2 regions of the Barrientosiimonas humi genome follow, and region 2 is predicted to be linked to the other one. Evidence: predicted binding sites of a transcription regulator. Region 2 holds the regulator's gene; the other holds the start of a gene.
The links. The regulator HspR, encoded in region 2, represses chaperone genes until heat shock. The targets are predictions, from matches to a motif close to AAGTTGAGTCNNNNNGACTCAACTT.
Positions count from the first base shown of each region.

Region 1 (10,846 bases), 2.4 Mb from region 2:
GAAGCTCACCGGCACCAAGGGGCCGGTCCCCTCGGTGGCGACAGCGACGTACGTCGTCGTGCCGGCCAGCACCGAGGGCGGACTCGGACTGTTCCTGGCGCAGGTGCCCGAAGGCTCCGGTCCGCTGGTGCAGCTGTCCGACACCCCGGCCACGCTGCTGGTCGGCCCCGACCGCGCCGCGGACGTGCTCACCGAGGCGCTGTGCCTCGGCATCGTCGCGCTGGCCGGCGAGGCGCTCGGCGCGATGGAGGGTGCGCTGCAGCTGACCACCGAGTACCTCAAGACGCGCAAGCAGTTCGGCGTGCCGCTGATGACGTTCCAGACGCTCACCCAGCGCGCCGCCGACATGTACGCCGAGCTCGAGCTGGCCCGCAGCACAGCGCTTTTCGCGGCCATGGTCATCGCCGAGAACCCGGGCGACGCGGTCACCGCGTCGCGCACCAAGGTCGTCGTCGGGCAGGCCGGCCGGCGCGTCGGCCAGGAGGCGATCCAGCTGCACGGCGGCATCGGCATGACGGCGGAGTACGCCGTCGGCCACCTCGCCGGGCGGCTCGCCGAGATCGACCGGACGTTCGGCGACACCCGGCAGCACCTCGCGGCGCTGGCGTCGGGGGTCTCCGACCACGAGATGGTCGACGTCCTGGCCTGAGCGGGCACCAACCTCAGAAAGGATCGAGGCGGACAGGCATGCCTGTCCGCCTCGATCTTTCTTTGTGCGTCTCGACGCCATGAAGCGGACACCGTCTGACCGCGTCCTGTGCTGTGCTGGGCGCATGGCCGCGGACGAAGACCCCACCTGGGCGACCCACCCGGTCACGCCGCAGCGGTTCGAGGACTTCGGCGACGTCATCAACGCCAGCCGGCGCAAGACGCACTGCTGGTGCCTGTCGCACCGGTGCACCCAGCAGCAGGTCGCCGAGCTGGGCGACACCCGGGAGGACGCCATGCGCGCGCTCACCGCGCGCGAGCCGCAGGGCGTGGTCACCTATCGCGACGCTGAGCCGGTCGGGTGGTGCAGCATCGGGCCGCGCGAGCACATCCCGCGGCTGGTGCGCTCGAAGCTCATCCGTCCGGTCGACGACCTGCCGGTGTGGAGCATCATCTGCGTGGTCGTGCGCGGCGGGCACCGCCGCCAGGGGGTGACGCGGCACCTGCTCGAGGGAGCGGTGGCGTACGCCGGGAAGCGCGGCGCGCCCGCCGTCGAGGCGTATCCGGTCGACCCGCCGGGGCGGATGGACACCACGATGGCGTTCGTCGGCACGCGGGCGATGTTCGAGGCGGTGGGGTTCGATGTCGTCGGCGAGACCGACGCGGTCGCGAGCAGGCTGCCGCGGCTGGTGATGCGGCGCACGCCGACCTAGGCCCGGCGCACCTCGAAGCGCGCCGGCTCCTTCAGCGACTGACCGACGACGCAGTAGCGCTCGGTCGAGCGCGCCAGGCGTTCGAGCGCCTTGTCGTCGGCGTCGGTGTCGAGCGTGGCCGTGACCACCACGTCGGTCAGGCCGACCGGGGCCGACCGGTCGATGCCCAGGGTGCCGCGGGCGTCGAAGAAGCCGTCGGCGCGCAGGTCGGCCGAGCGCAGCTCGACGCCCATCGAGGTCGCGACGGCGCGCAGCGTGACGCCGGCGCAGCCGAGCAGCGCCTCGAGCAGCATGTCGCCGGAGCAGGCGTCGGAGCCGTCGCCGCCGGTGGACTCGTGCAGCCCGGCGCGGACGGGGCCGGCGAAACCCTCGATGGTGGCGGTCACGCCGGGCTCGCGGAAGCTGCCCTGCGCCCGGACGGGCGTCTTGGCGGCGGTGGGGTCGGCGGCGTACTTCTCGCGCAGCGGCGCCTGCTGCGCCCGAAGCTGTTCGGCGTCCATGCGCTCATCGTCGCTCACGGCGTACGTCCGCGGGACCGGTTGCCCAGCGACCGGAACGGCCAGCTCGGCGACAATGCCGGCAGGCCCAGCTCGGCGACGATGCCGGCAGGCCCAGCTCGGCGACGATGCCGGCAGGCCGGAGCCTGCGACGGACTGCCGGAGGAGGAGCCGAGCTCACAAAGGCGAACCGAGCCTGCGACGGTCTGCCGGAGGAGGAGCCGAGCTCACAAAGGCGAACCGAGCGTGCGACGGACTGCCGGAGGAGGAGCTGAGCTCATGAATAAGCGAGGCGCCACCCGCTCGGGGGTCCGGGTGGCGCCTCGCTTCACTGGTCATATCGCTAGGGGCCCGCAGGGCGTTACACGTTTCAAGAACTTTTTCTCCCGCGGCCCCGGTGCGCGCCCCAGGAACCCGGTGGACAACGGTGATGGCCGGCGCCCGGAAGGCGCCGGCCATCACCTGCGGGGTGGGCGTGGTCACGCCGCCACGGCGCCACCCTGCTGCGCGGCCGGCTCGAGGGCGTACTCGAGGATCTCGGCCACGTCGCTGACCGGACGCACGTCCAGCTCGGCGAGCACCTCGTCGGGCACGTCGTCCAGGTCGGGCTCGTTGCGCTGCGGGACGAAGACGGTCTTCAGCCCGGCCCGCTGGGCGGCGAGCAGCTTCTGCTTCACGCCGCCGATCGGCAGCACGCGACCGTTCAGCGTGACCTCGCCGGTCATGCCGACGTCACCGCGCACCAAGCGCCCCGAGGCGAGCGACGCGAGCGCCGTCACCATCGTGACGCCGGCCGAGGGGCCGTCCTTGGGGATCGCCCCGGCGGGCACGTGCAGGTGGACCGAGCCGCGCAGCCGCGCCGCGTCGATGCCCTGCTCGGCGCCGTGCGCCCGCAGGTAGGACAGGGCGATCTGCGCCGACTCCTTCATCACCTCGCCGAGCTGCCCGGTGAGGGTCAGGCGGGTGCCGCCCTCCCCCGGCTGGAGCGGCTCGTCGGTGACGGGCGCACTGGCCTCGACGAACAGCACGTCGCCGCCCATGCCGGTCACGGCGAGGCCGGTGGAGACGCCGGGCACGGCCGTACGCTCCTCGGACTCCGGCGTGAACCGTGGCCGCCCGAGGTAGTCACGCAGGCGGCCGGCCTCGACGGTCACCGGGACCTGGGCCTTGTCGGTGGCCAGCTCGGTCGCGACCTTGCGCAGCACCTTGCCGATGAGCCGCTCGAGCTGGCGCACGCCCGCCTCGCGGGTGTGGTTGGCGGCCATCTCGCGCAGCGCGGCGTCGGTGATCGTCACCTCGTCGGCGCCGAGGGCGGCCCGCTCCAGCTGCCGCGGGAGCAGGTGGTCGCGGCCGATCGCGACCTTGTCGTCCTCGGTGTAGCCGTCGATCGAGACCAGCTCCATGCGGTCCAGCAGGGCCGGCGGGATGGTCTCCAGCGCGTTGGCCGTCGCGATGAAGAGCACGTCGGACAGGTCGAGGTCGAGCTCGAGGTAGTGGTCGCGGAACGTGTGGTTCTGCGCCGGGTCGAGCACCTCGAGCAGCGCGGCCGCCGGGTCGCCCCGGAAGTCGCTGCCGACCTTGTCGATCTCGTCGAGCAGCACGACCGGGTTCATCGAGCCGGCTTCCTTGATCGCCCGCACGATGCGGCCCGGCAGGGCCCCGACGTACGTCCGCCGGTGACCACGGATCTCGGCCTCGTCCCGGACGCCACCCAGCGCGACGCGTACGAACGTGCGGTCGAGCGCGCGTGCCACGGACTCCCCGAGGGAGGTCTTGCCGACGCCGGGCGGGCCGGCGAGGGCCAGCACGGCACCGGAGCCGCGGCCGCCGACGACCTCCAGACCGCGCTCGGCGCGACGGGCGCGCACGGCGAGGTACTCGACGATGCGGTCCTTCACGTCGTCGAGCCCGTGGTGGTCGGCGTCGAGCACCTCGCGCGCGGCGGTGATGTCGGTGCGGTCGGTGGTGCGCTCGTTCCAGGGGAGCTCGAGCACGGTGTCGAGCCAGGTGCGGATCCAGCCGCCCTCGGGGCTCTGGTCGCTCGCGCGCTCCAGCTTGCCCACCTCGCGCAGCGCGGCCTCGCGGACCGCGTCGGGCAGGTCGGCGGACTCGACGCGGGTGCGGTAGTCCTCGGCGCCCTCCGGCTCGTCCTCGCCGAGCTCCTTGCGGATGGCGTCGAGCTGCTGGCGCAGCAGGAACTCCCGCTGGCTCTTCTCCATGCCCTCGCGCACGTCGTCGGCGATCTTGTCGGAGACCTCCTGCTCGGCGAGGTGGTCGCCGGTCCAGCCGATCAGCGCCTCGAGACGCTGCTCCAGGTCGAGCTCCTCGAGCAGCTCGACGCGCTGGTCGAGCGTGAAGTACGACGCCCAGCCGGCCATGTCGGCCAGCTGCGCCGGGTCCTTGACGCCATTGACAACGTCGATGATCTGCCACGCCTGGCGCCGCTCGAGCACGGCGACCAGGAGGCGCTTGTACTCCGTCGCGAGCTCGCTCGCCCGCTCGGTGATCTGGGGGTCGTCGACCGTCTCGGCCTCGACCCACAGGGCCGCGCCGGGGCCGGTCACGCCCTGGCCGATGCGCGCGCGGCTCTCGGCGCGCAGGACGGCGGCGCGGGCGCCACCGGGCATCCGGCCGATCTGCTCGATGGTGGCGACGACGGCGAAGGTCGGGTACCGGTCGCCCACGCGCGGGGCGAGCAGCAGCTTGCCGTCGGAGCCCGCTCGGGCCGCCTCGACCGCGGCGCGCGCCTGGTCGTCCAGCTCGATGGGCATGGTCATTCCGGGTAGGGCGACCTGGTCCTGCAGGAACAGGACCGGCAGCCTGAGGTTCTGGGTCATGCCACTCCTTGAAAGTTGAGTCTTGCCTTATCAAGGCAGAAGGCGGCTCAGTTGTTCCCGGAGTGAAGTATTTGCCCGGTGACGTGGGTCATTCCCGGCCGAGCGAGGGCGTACGGCTCAGCTGCGACGCCACTCGTACGGCGTGGTGGTGGACACCTTGACCAAGCCGGCCCGCTCGAGGATCGGGCGCGAGAACTCGGTGGAGTCGCTGTGGATCAGGGTCTTTCCGGCGGCGAGCGCGGCCCGCGCCCGCGCCGCGGTGAGCGCGCGGTAGATGCCGCGGCTGCGCCACTCGGGTCGTGTCGCGCCGCCCCAGATCCCGGCGAAGTCGGTGCCCGGGACGGGCTCCAGGCGACCGGCGCTGACCACCTGGCCGTCGACCTCGGCGACCCACAGCGACATGCCGTCGCCGCGGGCCAGGCGCGCCAGCAGCTGGTCGGCGTGCGCCGGTGTCACCGGGTCGCCGAACACCTCGTCCTGCATCGCGCTCATCGCGCGGACGTCGTTCTCGTCGCTGACGGTTCGGACGGTGACGCCCTCGGGCAGCGGCACCTCGACGTCGAGCAGCCCCGCGTCACCGATCATGATCGACTCCGGTTCGCCGGGCGCGAACCCGTTGTCGCACAACGCGTCGTGCAGCCCAGGGGCACGATCGTGCCCTCGGGTCTTCCACTCGACCCGGGAGATCTGCGGGTCGGCCCGGAAATGCGCCAGCGCACTCGGCACCAGCCGTCGGATGCCAGCCTCGTCGAGGTCGCCCAGGTCGCGATACGTGATGAAACCCCTCCCGCCGGAGAACGTGACCAACCGCAACGGTCCGCTCGCGGAAACCGATATGGCAGAAGGCGTTTCGGCTTCGGTGCGCAGCTGTTCGTCGTACGCCGCGAGCAGGTCGGCAGGGTCGGTGACGGGCATGCGTGCGCGGACTCCTCGGGGGTGGGGGAATCCCTGACGCTATTACCCCGCCGCGCGCCCCCGCAGCCGAATTTCCGAAGTCAGCGTCGCCGCTGGTTACGGTGGGTGTTCCTGCAGCCCACCACTCGGAGGATCGCGATGTCGTGCGTGAGTTTCCTGAGCGAGCAGCAGCGTGCCCAGCTGCGCAGCTCGGCGGGAGAACGCTTGTCCCCGGAGGAGATTCGCGCGGTGCACCCGACGCCGCCGGTGACCGAGGGCAAGGTGCGGCGACTGCGCCTGCTCGCCGAGAGCCCCGACCCGCGCATCCGCGAGAGCGCGGCGCTCAACCACCACTGCCCCGCCGACGTCCTCACTCGGCTCGCCGGCGACGACGAGGACTCGGTTCGCACGTGCGTGGCGCGGCAGCCGGCCGCCCCGGCCGAGCTGCTGGCCCGGCTGGCCGCCGACCCCGCGCCCCAGGTGCGCACGTGGGTCGCGGCCAACCCGTCGGTGAGCGAAGAGCTGCTCGACTCCCTCGCCGAGGACGACGACGAGACCGTGCGGCAGGTCGTCGCGTGGGCTCGCGCCTGGCCGCAGCGCGCGCAGGCCTGACCGACCCGCACCGCCCCGGGCTCAGTCGCCCTCGGTGTGCTTCGCGCGGCTGACGATCTTGGGGTCGGGCGCGAACACCACGTCGGTGTCCTTGCCGTCGTAGTCGAACTGGTGCAGGAACGCCCGCATGGCGTTGAGCCGGCCACGCTTCTTGTCGTTGCTCTTCACGACGATCCACGGGGCGTACTTCTTGTCGGTGAGCTCGAACGTGGCCTCCTTGGCCGCGGTGTACTCCTCCCACCGGTCCAGGCTCTCCAGGTCCATCGGCGACAGCTTCCACCGGCGCACCGGGTCGATCTGCCTGAGCGCGAAGCGAGTTCGCTGCTCGTCCTGGGTGACCGAGAACCACATCTTCGTCACGGTGATGCCGCTGTCGACGAGCATCCGCTCGAACTGCGGCGCCTGCTTCATGAAGATGTCGTACTCCTCGTCGGTCGCGAACCCCATGACCCGCTCGACGCCCGCGCGGTTGTACCAGCTGCGGTCGAACAGCACGATCTCCCCCGCGGTCGGCAGGTGGTTGACGTAGCGCTGGAAGTACCACTGCCCCTGCTCGGTCGAGGACGGCTTGTTCAGCGCGACGACCCGGGCCGAGCGCGGGTTGAGATGCTCCATGAACCGCTTGATCGTGCCGCCCTTGCCGGCGGCGTCGCGCCCCTCGAAGACGAGCACGTGCTTGGCGCCGACCTCCTGGCTCCAGTACTGGAACTTCAGCAGCTCCACCTGCAACTTGTACTTCTCCTCGTCGTAGGTCTCCCGGTCGAGCAGCTCCTCGTACGGGTAGCCCTGCCGCCAGGTCTCGACCGCCTTGCCGTCGGGCGTGATCAGGACCGGGTCCTCACCCTCGGCGTCCTGGACCGTGTAACCCTCGATCCGCAGCTTGTCGATGTACTCGCGGAGGTTCATGTGCTGCACCATGAGGGCATTCCATCGCACGACCGGGTGCCACCGGTACGCCCTCGGGGAACCTGCGGCGAACGCCACGTGGCCGCCGGGTCAACAGCGGCGAGCGGGCGTACGACTCAGGCCGGGTCGCCCCGGCCGTGCAGCTCGCGGTGGAGCCGCTCCATGCGTACGTCCAGCTCGGCGGCGGTCGTCGCCGCGTCGGCGAGCTCGGTGAGGATGCGCTCGGGGACGTTGCGGTCGTACTTGTAGTAGATCTTGTGCTCAAGCGACGCCCAGAAGTCCATCGCGATCGTGCGGAACTGGATCTCGACCGTCACGTCGACCGCGCCGCTGGACAGGAAGACCGGCACCTGCACGACCGCGTGCAGCGACTGGTAGCCGTTGGGCTTGGGCTCGGCGATGTAGTCGCTGACGCGCAGCACCGTCACGTCGTGCTGCTGGGTGAGCAGGTCGAAGATGCGGTAGACGTCCTGGCTGAAGCTGCACGTCACGCGCGCGCCGGCGATGTCGGTGATCTCGCGGCGGATCGACATCAGGTCGTACGCCGTCCCCCGCCGGGCGACCTTCTCCAGGATGCTCTCGGGCGACTTGACCCGCGTCGAGACGTGCTCGATCGGGTTGTACTCGTGCATGTGCAGGAACTCTTCGCGCAGGATGTCGAGCTTGGTCTCGACCTCGCGCAGCCCGAACTCGTACTCCAGCATGAAGCGCTGCAGCTCGACCCGCATCGTGCGCAGGTCTTCGCGCACGAACGTGACCAGCTCGTCCTCGCGGGCCGGCGCGAAGGTGCGCAGCATCTGGTCGAACACGACCTTGGGTTCCTCGCCCGGAACCTCCTGGGACGACAAGCGACCACCCTCTCCGGAGCCCATGGAGCCAGGCTAGCCGGGGCGGCTTGGCTCAGCCTGAGATCAGGCCACGAGCGGCAGCGCTGTGCTCGGCGACCAGCGCGTCGACGTCGAGGTCGGGGATGCGCCCGTCGACCACCCGCCACTGCCCGCCGACCATGGCACGGTCGGCACGGTCGGCCGCGCAGAGCACGAGCGCGGCCACCGGGTCGTGGCTGCCGGAGAAGCGCAGCTCGTCCAGGCGCCACAGCGCGAGATCGGCCTGGTTGCCCACGGCGAGCACGCCCACGTCGTCGCGGCCCAGGACCCGCGCGGAGCCGCGGGTCCCCCAGGCCAGAGCGCGGTGCACCGGCACCGAGGCGCCGTAGCGCAGCCGCTGCAGGTAGAGCGCCTGACGCACCTCCGCGACCATCGTCGAGGCGTCGTTGGAGGCCGACCCGTCGACCCCGAGACCGACCGGCACCCCGGCGTCCTCCAGCTCGAGCACGCGGGCGATTCCCGAGGCCAGGCGCATGTTCGACGTCGGGCAGTGAGCGACGGCCGTCCCCGCCTCGCCGAGCCGGCTGATCTCCTCGTCGTCGAAGTGGATGCCGTGGCCGAGCCAGGTGCGGTCGGTCAGCCACCCGACGGATTCCAGGTAGTCGACCGTGCGCATCCCGAACCGCTCGCGGCAGAAGTCCTCCTCGTCCAGTGTCTCTGCGAGGTGCGTGTGCAGCCGGACGTCGAGATCCGTTGCCAGACGGGCACTTTCACGCATCGCGTCGGTGGTGACGGAGAACGGCGAGCAGGGCGCGAGGGCGATCTGCACCTGGGCGCCCGGACCGGTCTCGTGGTACGTCCGCACCAGCCGCGCGCTGTCCTCCAGGATCGTGTCGAGGGGCTGCACGACCGACTGCGGCGGCAGGCCGCCGTCGTCCTGACCGAGCGTCATCGAGCCGCGGGTGAGGGTCGCGCGGAGTCCGAGCCGGCGTACGGCGGAGACCTGGATGTCGATGGCCTCGTCGAGCCCTGGCGGGAAGACGTAGTGGTGGTCGGCCGCGGTCGTGCAGCCGGAGAGCAACAGCTCGGCGAGCGCCACGGTCGTGGCCAGCTCGAGCGCGCGCGGGGTGAGTCGGGCCCATACGGGATAGAGGCCGGTCAACCAGGGGAACAACTCGGCGTCGGCGACGGGACCCCAGGCGCGAGTGAGGGTTTGGTAGAAGTGGTGATGGGTGTTGATCAGCCCCGGCGTGAGCACGTGCTGCGAGGCGTCGAACACCTCCTCGACCGGCGCCGACGGTTCAGCGCCGCGCGCGAGAACCTCTGTGATCACAGCGTTCTCGACGACCAGACCGCCGGATGCGTCAGGTGCGTCAGGGGTGTCGTCGGCGGTGAAGACCCCGAGGGGGTTCTTGATCCAGAGGCGCGTCATCGGCCCTCCCACGTGCGGGGCCGTCGCGGCCCGGGCGGCTCGCCCGCGGCGTGCGGGCGGCGGCTCAGTGGGCCTGTCTGCCGATCCAGGAACCGCCTCGCGCGGCTGCGACGACGGTAGGTCGTGGGCGGGGCGGAGTCAACGGGCGTCGAGTTCGGTGGTCAGGACCGTGGCAGGAGGTCTGTGCCCGCGGCGTCCACGTCGGTGAGCGCCTGACGGGCACCGTGAGCATCCGGAAGCACGGTGAGCACGCACCGGGCCAGCACCGCCGCGAGGGCGCGTTCCTGGTCATAGATCGGCCACGACTTGGCGGTCGGCTGGTCGAGCTGGCAACCCACCGCCACTACCTTGCCGAACTCGTCGACGACCCCCGCTCGCTGCTGCGGGACAACCTGCCAACCGTTGCCGAAGTCGACCCGCACCTCGACCTGGGCGGCGATATCGGCCGGGAGGCCGCCGTGCTCCAGGAGGGGCTGCACCACGGCGTCGAGCGCACCGTCGACAGCGATCTCGGGGAACCACAGCGGCCAGTCGAAGTCGAGATCCAGGTCGTCCGGCTCGAAGTCGCCCCCGTCGGACTCGACGCCGGGCCCCTCGAAGGGCTCACCGTCGATCGGGTCGAGCAGATCGGACAGGATCGGCGCAACTGGCGGGCGTGGACCGTCCATCTCGGACGGTGACGGCATCGTCCAGTACGCCTCGTTGCGCCCGGTCTCGTAGTCGTACTTGGTGTCGATCTCTCGGCCGGCTGCTTCCTCAGCGGCGTAGAGAAGGCCCTCGCTGTCGGACCAGCGGCGATTCCGCAGGGTCCTCGGGTCGGCGATCGCCTGGTCGACCGCCTGCTTGCCCTTCGCCACGAGGCCGGCCCGCAGATACAAGAACGTGTCGGAGCTGAGCGGGATCACGTGATCGTCCGGGTCGTCGTCCCACTGCACCGGTTGCTCGAACAGGTCCTGGCGATCCAGGTCGTACAGCACCTGGGCGAGGCGCTCGGCGAAGGCCTCGGGGGTGCCACGCCCACGCTCACGGAGCCGGTCGACCAGGCGCGCGACGGCGTCCTCGTCGACCGAACCGCCGAGCACATCGATGTGGCTCCAGAACTCCTTCTCGGGCATGACCCGACGGCGCAGTCGCATGCGCGCATAGTGGCAGGGCGCGACCGCCCGTGCCATCGATTCGGCGTGCGCTCCCGCGACCCCACGTGAGCCAGCTCCACCTCCTGGCATTCGGCGCGTGGGGCACTCGGGGGTGCGACCGGGCGTGCATCCGGACGGGACGAACGCGGTCGGCGGCCACGACTCCCGCGGCATCTCGTGGGCACGCGCAGCTTTGTCCTGTCCAGATGCACGCCGCACCTAGCATTCGGAGCATGAACCTCCACGTCGCGACCGAGCGGGAGCTGCTCGAGGGCCTTCTCGACGTCCAGCGGGCCGAGATCGCCCGGATCCTCGACGACGCCGACGAGGCCGAGGCGCGCTCG
Region 1 covers NZ_VFOK01000001.1:435,646-446,491, reverse strand. The annotation lists gene FB554_RS02210 (acyl-CoA dehydrogenase family protein) at 1-649, shown strand, start outside; gene FB554_RS02205 (GNAT family N-acetyltransferase) at 774-1,361, shown strand; gene FB554_RS02200 (OsmC family protein) at 1,358-1,861, opposite strand; gene lon (endopeptidase La) at 2,338-4,695, opposite strand; gene FB554_RS02190 (GNAT family N-acetyltransferase) at 4,813-5,610, opposite strand; gene FB554_RS02185 (variant leucine-rich repeat-containing protein) at 5,758-6,201, shown strand; gene ppk2 (polyphosphate kinase 2) at 6,223-7,107, opposite strand; gene FB554_RS02175 (GTP pyrophosphokinase) at 7,224-7,835, opposite strand; gene FB554_RS02170 (8-oxoguanine deaminase) at 8,008-9,366, opposite strand; gene FB554_RS02165 (DUF4240 domain-containing protein) at 9,528-10,502, opposite strand; gene FB554_RS02160 (DinB family protein) at 10,736-10,846, shown strand, end outside.
Region 1: a site for HspR is predicted at 4,708-4,732, ahead of lon (endopeptidase La). Genes of this name have one in related genera too.

Region 2 (10,846 bases):
CTTCTGGTCGACGACGATCGCGCCATGCTGCCCGACGAGTTCCATTGCGAGGCTTGACTTTCCGGAACCGGCCACGCCCGTGAGCGCGGTCAGCACCCCGCAGGGCACGTCGACCGTGACGTGGTCGAGGTTGTTGCGGGTGGCGTCGTCGACCCGCAGCCAGCCGGTGGGTTCGCGCGGGTCGGTGGTGAGCGGCTGCTGGGTCGACAGCGCGTCGCCGGTGGGGGTGTCCGCGGTGGTGAGCTCGGCGTACGTGCCCTGGAAGACGAGCCGACCTCCCTCGCCGCCGGCGCCCGGTCCGATCTCGACCACCTGGTCGGAGGCGGCCATGACGGCGGGGTCGTGCTCGACCACGAGCACGCTGTTGCCCTTGTCGCGCAGCCGGGTCAGCAGCTCCACCATCGATCCGACGTCGTGCGGGTGCAGCCCGACGGTGGGCTCGTCGAAGACGTACAGCATCTCGATCAGGCTCGACCCGAGGTGCTTCACGGTCTTGATCCGCTGCGCCTCGCCGCCGGAGAGAGTGCTCGTCGCCCGTCCCAGGTGCAGGTAGCCGAGGCCGATCGTGACCATTGCCCCGAGCCGCTCGGCGAGCTCGGCGACGACCGGCGCGACGGTCGGATCGTCAACGGCACGAACGACGTCCAGCAGCTCGGTGACCTCCAGGCGCGACATCTCGCCGATGGTCCGGTCGAGCAACCTCGCCGCACGGCTGTCGGGGTTGAGCCGCTCACCACCGCAGTCGGGGCAGGTCTGCGAGCGGGTGAAGCGCTCGATCGTCTCGCGCTTGCGGTCCGAGACCGTGTCGGAGGTGTGCAGGTAGATCCGCTCGAACCGCTCGACGACGCCCTCGTAGTCGGCGGGTGGTCGGGTGCCCAGCCGGGCTGCGGCCGGCCCGCCGTGCAGCAGCGCCTCGCGCTCGTGCGGAGTCCATTCCCGCAGCGGGGTGCTGGCGTCGAACGAGCCGATGTCGGCGTACTGCCGGAACCAGTAACCGCCGTTCCCGAACCCCGGCAGCCGGATCGCACCACCCGCCAGGCTGCGGTCGAGGTCGAGGAACTCCTCGACCGCCGGGACCACCACCTCGCCGAGGCCCGAGCACGTCGGGCACATGCCCAGCGGGTCGTTGAAGGAGAAGTGGTTCGACTCCCCGACGTACGGCTGTGCCACCCGCGAGAACAGCAGCCGCAGATAGGTCCACGCGTCGGTGATGGTGCCGACCGTGGATCGGGCGTTGCCGCCGAGTCGCCGCTGGTCGATCACGACCACGGGGGACAGGCCGTCGAGCCGCTCGACGTCCGGGCGGGTCCAGCGGGGTAGGCGGTTGCGGGTGAACGGCGGATAGGTCTCGTTGACCTGGTGCCCCGCCTCGGCGGCGATCGTGTCGAAGACCAGCGAGGACTTCCCCGAGCCGGAGACGCCGACCACGGTGACCAGGGTGCTGCGCGGCAGGTCGAGGTCGAGGCCGTCGAGATTGTTCGTGCGGGCTCCGCGGATGCGGATCGAGCGCTGCTCCATGGCCGGACCGTAGGAGCACAAGCGGACAGGGCGAGACCGCTGAGCCCCGCTTGCCAGCAATACCCCTAGGGGGTATACATGGGCTATGCGAGAGCACACCGGGGAGCACGTCGAGCACCAGGAGCACGACCACGCCCAGCACGAGGACCACGGCGGCGGGGGCGAGAGTCAGCAGAGTGACCACCAGGGCCACGGGGGAGGCCACGGCGGGCACGGCGACCACGTCGCGATGTTCCGCCGGCTCTTCTGGGGGTCGCTGATCCTCGCGGTGCCGACCGTGCTGCTGTCGGGGATGTTCGCCGACCTGCTCGGCTACTCGCTGCCCGACGTGCCCGGCCTGTCGTGGGTGTCGCCGGTGCTCGGCACGATCCTGTACGTCTGGTTCGGCCGCCCGTTCCTCACCGGCGCCGTCGACGAGATCCGAGCCCGCCGGCCCGGGATGATGCTCCTCGTCGCGCTCGCGCTCACCGTCGCGTTCGTCGCCTCGTGGGGCGCGACGCTCGGCCTGCTGCCGCACGACCTCGACTTCTGGTGGGAGCTGGCGCTGCTGGTCGTGATCATGCTGCTCGGCCACTGGATCGAGATGCGCTCGCTGGCCCAGACCACCTCGGCGCTCGACTCGCTCGCGGCCCTGCTGCCCGACGAGGCCGAGCGCGTCGAGGGCGACCAGGTGGTCAGCGTCGCGCCCGCCGACCTGCGCGTCGGCGACGTCGTGCTCGTGCGCCCCGGCGGCCGAGTTCCCGCTGACGGCAAGGTGATCGACGGCAGCGCCTCGCTCGACGAGTCGATGATCACGGGCGAGTCCAAGCCCGTACGCCGTGGGCCGGGTGACCAGGTCGTCGCCGGCACCGTCGCGACCGACTCGGGTCTGCGCGTCGAGGTCGCCGCGACCGGCGACGAGACCGCGCTCGCCGGCATCCAGCGCCTCGTGGCCGAGGCGCAGGGGTCGGCCAGCCGCGCCCAGCGCCTCGCCGACCGGGCCGCGGGCTGGCTCTTCTGGTTCGCGCTCGGCGCCGCCCTGATCACCGCGACGGTGTGGACGGTCGTCGGCACCCCGGAGGACGCGGTGACCCGCGCGATCACCGTGCTGGTCATCGCCTGCCCCCACGCCCTGGGTCTCGCCATCCCGCTCGTGGTCTCGATCGCCACCGAGCGCGCCGCGAGCGCCGGCATCCTCGTGAAGAGCCGCCTCGAGATGGAGTCGATGCGCACGGTCGACACCGTGATCTTCGACAAGACCGGCACGCTCACCAAGGGCCGCCCGGCCGTCACCGCCGCGTCGCCGGCCGCGGAGTCCGGGCTCGACGAGGAGCAGCTGCTGGCGTACTCCGCTGCGGCAGAAGCAGATTCGGAGCACCCGCTGGCCCGGGCGATCGTCCGCGCCGCGCAGGAGCGTGACCTGCAGGTGCCTCGCGCGACCGACTTCACCTCGGCGCCGGCGGTGGGTGTCACCGCGACGGTCGACGGGCGCGAGGTGCGCGTCGGCGGCCCGGCGATGGTGCGCGAGGTCGGCGGCGAGGAGCTGGCTGCCACCGACCCGTGGAAGTCCGAGGGCGCGATCGTGCTGCACGTCGCGGTCGACGGGCGCATCGCCGGCGCGCTGCGGCTCGCCGACGAGATCCGCGCCGAGTCGCGCGCCGCGGTGGAGCAGCTGCACGACCGCGACGTGCAGGTCGTGATGATCACCGGCGACGCCGAGCCGGTGGCCGCGGCCGTCGCCGAGGAGCTGGGCATCGACCGCTTCTACGCCGGTGTACGCCCGGAGGACAAGGCCTCGTCCGTCGCCGAGCTGCAGGGCGAGGGGCGCAAGGTCGCGATGGTCGGCGACGGCGTCAACGACGCCCCCGCCCTGGCCACCGCCGACGTCGGCATCGCGATCGGCGCCGGCACCGACGTGGCGATCGGCTCGGCCGGGATCATCCTGGCCTCCGACGACCCGTGCTCGGTGGTGTCGGTGATGGAGCTGTCCCAGGCGACGTACGCCAAGAGCGTGCAGAACCTCGTGTGGGGCGCCGGCTACAACCTCGTCGCGGTGCCGCTGGCCGCCGGGGTGCTGGCGCCCGTGGGCATCACGATGCCGATGTCGGTCGGCGCGATCCTGATGTCGGCCTCCACCGTCGTCGTCGCGCTGAACGCCCAGCTGCTGCGCCGCCTCGACCTGCGCCCGCGCGACCTCACGGGCTGACGCCCGACCGCCCGCCGACCGGCACCCGCCGAGTGGTCACTCGTTGCGGGTGCCGGCGCGTGCGTACCGACAACGAGTGACCACTCGACGTGCTCGCGCAGCGATCGCGGCGGCAACCGACCGCGCCCGCTGTCCCGCGCGTAGCGTGTGACGCAGATCACGTCGCGCAACCCGGGTGACCCGGAACAGAACCCCCCGTCCCAAGGTTGAGCCTAGTGAACGCAACTTTGCGGAGTCCGATCTTGACAGGCTCGGGCGGCCAGGAGTTGAGTCAGACCTAGTCAGACGCGGCGCCGCACCCGGTGCCGCACCCCGAACTCACGAGGAGTCAACACACATGGGACGTGCGGTAGGTATCGACCTCGGCACCACCAACTCGGCCGTCGCCTTCCTCGACGGCAACGACCCGGAGATCATCGCCAACGCCGAGGGCGGACGTACCACGCCCTCCGTCGTGGCCTTCGGGAAGAACAACGACGTGCTGGTCGGCGAGATCGCCAAGCGCCAGGCCGTCACCAACGTCGACCGGACCATCCGCTCCGTCAAGCGCCACATGGGCACCGACTGGAGCACCGAGATCGACGGCAAGAAGTACACCGCCCAGGAGATCTCCGCCCGCATCCTGCAGAAGCTGAAGCAGGACGCCGAGGCCTTCCTCAACGAGCCGGTGACCGACGCCGTCATCACCGTGCCGGCGTACTTCGACGACGCCGAGCGGCAGGCCACCAAGGAGGCCGGTGAGATCGCGGGCCTCAACGTCCTGCGCATCATCAACGAGCCCACCGCGGCCGCGCTGGCGTACGGCCTCGACAAGGGCAAGGAGGACGAGCTCATCCTCGTCTTCGACCTGGGTGGCGGCACGTTCGACGTCTCGCTGCTCGAGGTCGGCAAGGACCCCGAGGACGGCTTCTCCACCATCCAGGTGCGCGCCACCAACGGTGACAACAAGCTCGGCGGTGACGACTGGGACCAGGCGGTCGTCGACCACCTGCTGCGCCAGGTGAAGAACTCCACCGGCGTCGACCTGTCCAAGGACAAGATCGCGATGCAGCGTCTGCGCGACGCCGCGGAGCAGGCCAAGAAGGAGCTGTCCAGCGCGACGACCACCAACGTCTCGCTGCAGTACCTCTCGATGGGCGAGAACGGCCCGATCCACCTCGACGAGAGCATCTCGCGCGCGCAGTTCGAGCAGCAGCTCACCAAGGACCTGCTCGAGCGCACCAAGAAGCCCTTCGAGCAGGTGATCCAGGACGCCGGCATCAAGGTCTCCGACATCGACCACGTGGTCCTCGTCGGCGGCTCGACCCGCATGCCCGCCGTCGCCCAGGTCGTGAAGGACCTCACCGGCAAGGAGCCCAACAAGGGCGTCAACGCCGACGAGGTCGTGGCCGTGGGCGCCGCGCTGCAGGCCGGCGTGCTCACCGGTGACAAGAAGGACGTCCTGCTCATCGACGTCACGCCGCTGAGCCTCGGCATCGAGACCAAGGGCGGCATCTTCACCAAGCTCATCGAGCGCAACACCGCGATCCCGACCAAGCGGTCGGAGGTCTTCTCGACCGCCGAGGACAACCAGCCGTCGGTCGACATCCAGGTGTTCCAGGGTGAGCGCGAGATCGCCAAGGCGAACAAGCTGCTCGGCAACTTCGAGCTGTCCGGCATCGCGCCGGCCCCGCGTGGCGTGCCGCAGATCGAGGTCACCTTCGACATCGACGCCAACGGCATCGTGCACGTGTCGGCCAAGGACCGCGGCACCAACAAGGAGGCCTCGATCCAGATCACCGGCGGCTCGGCCCTCCCCAAGGAGGACATCGAGCGCATGGTGCGCGAGGCCGAGGAGCACGCGGCCGAGGACAAGAAGCGGCGTGAGGAGACCGAGGCCCGCAACACCGCGGAGCAGCTGGTCTACTCCACCGAGAAGTTCCTCTCCGACAGCGGCGACAAGGTCCCGGCCGAGAACAAGACCGAGGTCGAGAACGCGATCCAGGAGCTGAAGGACGCCCTCAAGGACGAGAGCACCCCGGCCGACCAGATCCAGGCCAAGGCGACGGCGCTGTCCGACGCCTCCCAGAAGATGGGGGCCGCGGTCTACGCGCAGTCCGAGGGCCAGGCCGACGGCCAGCCCGCGGGCGGTACGTCCGGCGCGGCCGACGCCGACGACGCCGGCTCGAGCGCCTCGTCCGACGACGATGTGGTCGACGCCGAGGTCATCGACGACGACGAGGCCGACAAGAAGTGACCGACGCCTACTCCTCCGCCGGCTCCCAGGAGCCGGCGGAGGACGACGGCCGCCCCGTCATCCGCGACAAGCGCCGCATCGACCCGCAGACTGGGAAGGTGCGCGACAGCGGTGCGGCAGAAGGAGATTCGGCTGTGAGCCAGCAGAACCCCGAGCCCGGGCCCGAGCAGCCGGTCGACCCGACCGGTCAGCAGGCCCCCGGCTCCACCCCCCAGCCCGAGGCGCCGGCCGGCGCCCCGGGGAGCGGTCCCGCCCAGGGCGAGACCGACGTACAGAACGAGGGCGGTGCCGACGAGCGCGCCGCCGAGCTGCAGGACCAGCTGCTGCGCGAGAAGGCGGCCTTCCACAACTACCGCGAGCTGATGAAGCGGGAGCGGCCCAAGGACCGCGACGCCGCGATCGGCTCGGTGGTCGAGGCGCTGCTGCCGGTGATGGACGACATCCACCTCGCGCGCGAGCACGGCGACCTGGCCGAGGGCACGCCCTTCGCGAAGATCGCCGACAAGCTCGAGTCGACGCTCACCCGCTTCGGCGTGCAGAGCATCGGCGCCAAGGGCGAGGCGTTCGACCCGACGCTGCACGAGGCGCTCATGCACGTGCAGGCCGACCTGCCCGAGGGCAGCGAGGGCACCACGGTCGTGCAGGTCATGCAGCCGGGCTACAAGATCGGCGACCGCGTCGTCCGCGCTGCGCGGGTGAGCGTGGCCGACCCGGCCTGATGCCCACGAGAAGACCGACCAGCCATCCGGCAAAGGAGGTGTGATGGCGAGTCAAGACTGGTTCGAGAAGGACTTCTACTCCGTTCTCGGCGTCCCGCAGGACGCGTCCGAGAGCGACATCAAGAAGGCCTATCGCAAGCTGGCCCGCAAGTGGCACCCCGACAAGAACCCGGGTGACGCCGCGGCCGAGCAGAAGTTCAAGGAGATCGGCGAGGCCAACGCGGTCCTGTCCGACCCCGAGAAGCGCCAGGAGTACGACGCCGTACGCCAGATGGTCCGCGGCGGTGCCCGGTTCACCGCGGGTGCCGGAGGGCCCGGCGGTGGCGGCGGCGCCGGTGGCTTCGAGGACATCTTCAGCGCCTTCGGTGCCGGCGGTCCGGGTGGCCCGGGCGGCACCCGCGTGCGCTACTCCACCGGTGGCGGTGCCGAGGGCATCAGCCTGGAGGACCTGCTGTCCGGCCTCGGCGGTCAGGGCGGCTCGCCGTTCGGCGGGGCGTTCGGCGGCGGCCGTGGTGGCTACTCCGACTACGGCGGCTACTCCGAGTACGGCGCCCCCGCCGGCCCGCGACCCGGCCGCGACGTCGAGGCCAACGCCTCGTTGTCGTTCCGCCAGGCCGCGTCCGGTGACACCGTGACGCTGCGCGACTCCGACGGCAAGACCGTCACCGCGCGCATCCCGGCGGGCGTCAAGGACGGGCAGAAGGTCCGGCTGCGCGGCAAGGGCGAGCCGGGTCAGCCCGGCGCCAAGGCCGGCGACCTGATCCTGCACGTCTCGGTCGAGCCGCACCCGGTGTTCGGCCGCGACGGGCGCAACCTCACCGTCGACCTGCCGGTCACCTTCGCCGAGGCCGCGCTGGGCGCGACCGTGGAGGTGCCGACGCTCGACGGCAAGCCCGTCAAGGTGCGCGTCGCGCCCGGCACCCCCAGCGGTCGCGTGCTGCGCGTCAAGGGCCGCGGCATCAAGACCGGCAAGGGCACCGGCGACCTGCTCGCCAAGGTGCAGGTCGTGGTGCCGCAGCGCCTCACCGACGAGGCCACCAAGGCCGTCGAGGCGCTGCGCGACCAGGAGCAGCAGGAGGGGCTCGACCCGCGGTCCGACCTGCTGGAGAAGGCCACGCGATGAGCCCCCGGGGTTCGGGCGACACCGCTCCCGTCTACGTCATCTCGGTCGCCGCCGAGCTGGCCGGGATGCACGCTCAGACCCTGCGGCAGTACGACCGTCTCGGCCTGGTCACCCCCTCCCGCACGGGAGGGGGTGGCCGGCGCTACTCCCCGCACGACATCCGTCGCCTCAGCGAGGTGCAGCGCCTGTCGCAGGACGGGGTGAGTCTCGCCGGCATACGGCGGATCTTCGAGCTGCAGGACCAGGTCGAGGCGCTGCGCTCGCGCGTCGGCGAGCTCACCGAGCAGGTCGAGCAGCTGGAGCAGCAGACCGGCCGGCGCATCTTCGCCGCGGGCTCCGACGGCCAGATCGTCGCGCTGCGGCTGGGCGAGCGGCCGGTGCGCCGCTCCACGTCCACGGCGCTGGCGCCCTGGACCCCCCGCGGCCCCTACCACCGCTGACCGGCGGCTGGCAGGTTCACCTTCCCTGCGTCGTCGACGACGGCGGACCAGAAAGTACGACGGCGGACCACATCACAAGTGGTCCGCCGTCGTGCGATGTGTGCCGCCGTCGATCTCGATACGCCCGCTCGTCCCTCGCGGGGCTACTCGATCGGCTTGCTTCGCGGGGCTACTCGATCGGCTTGCTTCGCGGGGCTACTCGATCGGCTTGCCTGGCGGGGCTGCTGCTCAGGGGGCGACGCGGTCGGCCTCGGCGGCCCGCTGGCGCGCGAGCTTCTTCAGCCCGTCCGCGGGGTGCACGGGGTCGGGCCACTTCGGCTGCAGGGTGTCTCCCTCGCGCACGCCGCTCATCCGGCGACGTACGAGCGGCACCACCTCGTCGCGGAGGAACACCCGCTCCTCCTTCACCACCTGCCGCCAGTGCCGTGGCTCCCAGTCGGGCAGCTCGGGGATCTTCAGCGTGTGCGGCACCCCGATCGAGTCGCAGACGTAGCCCGCGAGCCGTTTGTGCCCCAGCCGCGACATGTGGATCCGGTCGAGGCTCCACAGGCGTGGGTCGTCGTACTCCCGCCACTGGGTGTGATCGACCAGCTGCGCGCCGTGCAGCGCGGCCAGGTGCCGAACACCGTTGTTGTAGAAGCGGATCCGGCGCTTCAACGGCTCGAGCATCGCCGACATCTTCAGGTCGAACGTGGTGAAGACCAGCACCCGGGCGCCGCTGCCGACCAGCCTGGTCAGGGCGGCCTCGTAGCGCTGCAGCACCGAGTCCATGTCGACCCGCAGCGCGAGGATGTCGTTGCCGCCGGCGTAGAACGACACGACCGTGGGGTCGAGCTCGAGCGCCCGGTCCAGCTGCTCGGTGACCACCTCGTCGAGCACCTTGCTGCGGATGGCGAGATTGGCGTACTCCCACGCCGGGTCGTGCCGGCCGAGCTGCCGCGCCATCCGGTCGGCCCACCCGCGAACTCCGTTGGGATACAACACGTTGCTGTCGCCGACGCCCTCTGTGAAGGAGTCGCCTACGGCCACGAATCGCCCCGCCATCGCGCGGCAGGGTAGGCAGCCCGGGCAAACCTGCGCCGAGCCCCAGGCGCACGGCGGGTGAATCGAGGGCGACACGGGTGTGGTCGATTGACGCGCCGGTGGGCAGGTCGCACCCTTGTCGCGTGGTCGACTTCCTGCTGGTGTTCCCGAGCCGCGACGACGCCGAGGCGGTCGCCGACGACCTGCGCGACGACGACGGGTTCTCCGAGGTGCGGGTGGTGCGCGAGGCGCTCTCCGGCGAGGACGACTCCGAGGACCACGAGTGGGCGGTCTACGTCGGGGTCAACACCATCGACGACCCGACGGGGGCGCCTGCGCGAGCGCTCGCGGCCCGCTTCGGAGCGCTCGCCGAGGAGCACGACGGCTGGCTCGACGAGGACGTCTCACCAGACCGTCACTGATCGGCGAGATCGCCCAGGGCAGAACGGAACTCCTCGAGCACGTCCTCGCTGAACAGCACGAACCGCACGAGCTCGAGGCGCTCGGTCACCGGCGACGTGCGGGTGGCCTCCACCGCGATGCGGGCGACCTCGCCCGGGTCCCAGCCGTAGACGCCGGCGCTGACCGCCGGGAAGGCGACGGTGCGCGCACCCACCTCGTCGGCGACCTCGAGCGAGCGGGTGTAGGCCGAGGCGAGCAGCGCCGGGTCGGTCTGTCCCGCGCGGCGGTTCGGGCCGACGGTGTGGATCACCCAGCGGGCGGGGAGATCGCCCGCCCCGGTGGCGACGGCGTCGCCGACCGGCAGCCCGTCGGGGAGCCGGTCGCGGCGCACGGCGCGGCACTCCTGCAGCAGGGCCGGGCCCGCTGCCCGGTGGATGGCGCCGTCGACGCCGCCGCCACCGAGCAGCGAGCTGTTGGCGGCGTTGACGATCGCATCGACGCGCTCGCGCGTGATGTCGCCCTGCACCGCCTCCAGACGAGCCATGGTCAGCTCGACACCGTCTCGGCGAGCTTGCCCAGGGTGTCCTCGAGCTGGTCCTCGGTGACCAGCGGGAAACCGACCTTCTGCAGCAGAGCGGTGTCGGTCACCTTCGACCAGTCGTACGTGTGGCGCACCAGCGTGCTGTCCGGGCCCTGCGGCTCCAGCTCCCAGACCCACTCCCAGCCGGGCGGGTCGGTGTCGGCCGGGGCGGTCTGCCACGCGAGCAGCTTGTCCTTGGCGTAGCCGGTGACGGTGTTGTCGGTCTGGTACTCCCCGCCCATGTGGTCGCCCTCCATGTTCATCCGGAAGACGTCGCCGACCTGCTGGATGCGGTCGCCCTGGTCCTCGCTGCGCACGAAGCCGGAGCCGTCGAGCTGGGGGTGGCGCTTGGGGTTGCTCAGCACGTCGAAGATCTCGCTGGCCGGCGCATCGATGGTGCGTTCCACGGTGATCTGGGTGTCGTCGCTCATGCGGCCACCCTCACCCGCAGGGTGGGATCCCCACAAGTGCCCCCAGGGGTGGACGTCCGACACGGTCGGAAACTACTGACGAGTAGCCACCGCCGGTGGCTGATTTGCGCCTACTTTGTGCCCACGCCGCACACCTTCTTGCGCGGCGTTCCCTGCACGAGGAGTTTCGTTCATGTCTGTGTACGTCAC
Region 2 covers NZ_VFOK01000001.1:2,867,001-2,877,846, reverse strand. The annotation lists gene FB554_RS13450 (ATP-binding cassette domain-containing protein) at 1-1,518, opposite strand, end outside; gene FB554_RS13445 (heavy metal translocating P-type ATPase) at 1,604-3,703, shown strand; gene dnaK (molecular chaperone DnaK) at 4,041-5,939, shown strand; gene FB554_RS13435 (nucleotide exchange factor GrpE) at 5,936-6,658, shown strand; gene FB554_RS13430 (DnaJ C-terminal domain-containing protein) at 6,702-7,781, shown strand; gene FB554_RS13425 (heat shock protein transcriptional repressor HspR) at 7,778-8,221, shown strand; gene FB554_RS13420 (SGNH/GDSL hydrolase family protein) at 8,450-9,265, opposite strand; gene FB554_RS13415 (hypothetical protein) at 9,388-9,666, shown strand; gene FB554_RS13410 (O-acetyl-ADP-ribose deacetylase) at 9,660-10,190, opposite strand; gene FB554_RS13405 (SRPBCC family protein) at 10,193-10,657, opposite strand; gene FB554_RS13400 (S8 family serine peptidase) at 10,830-10,846, shown strand, end outside.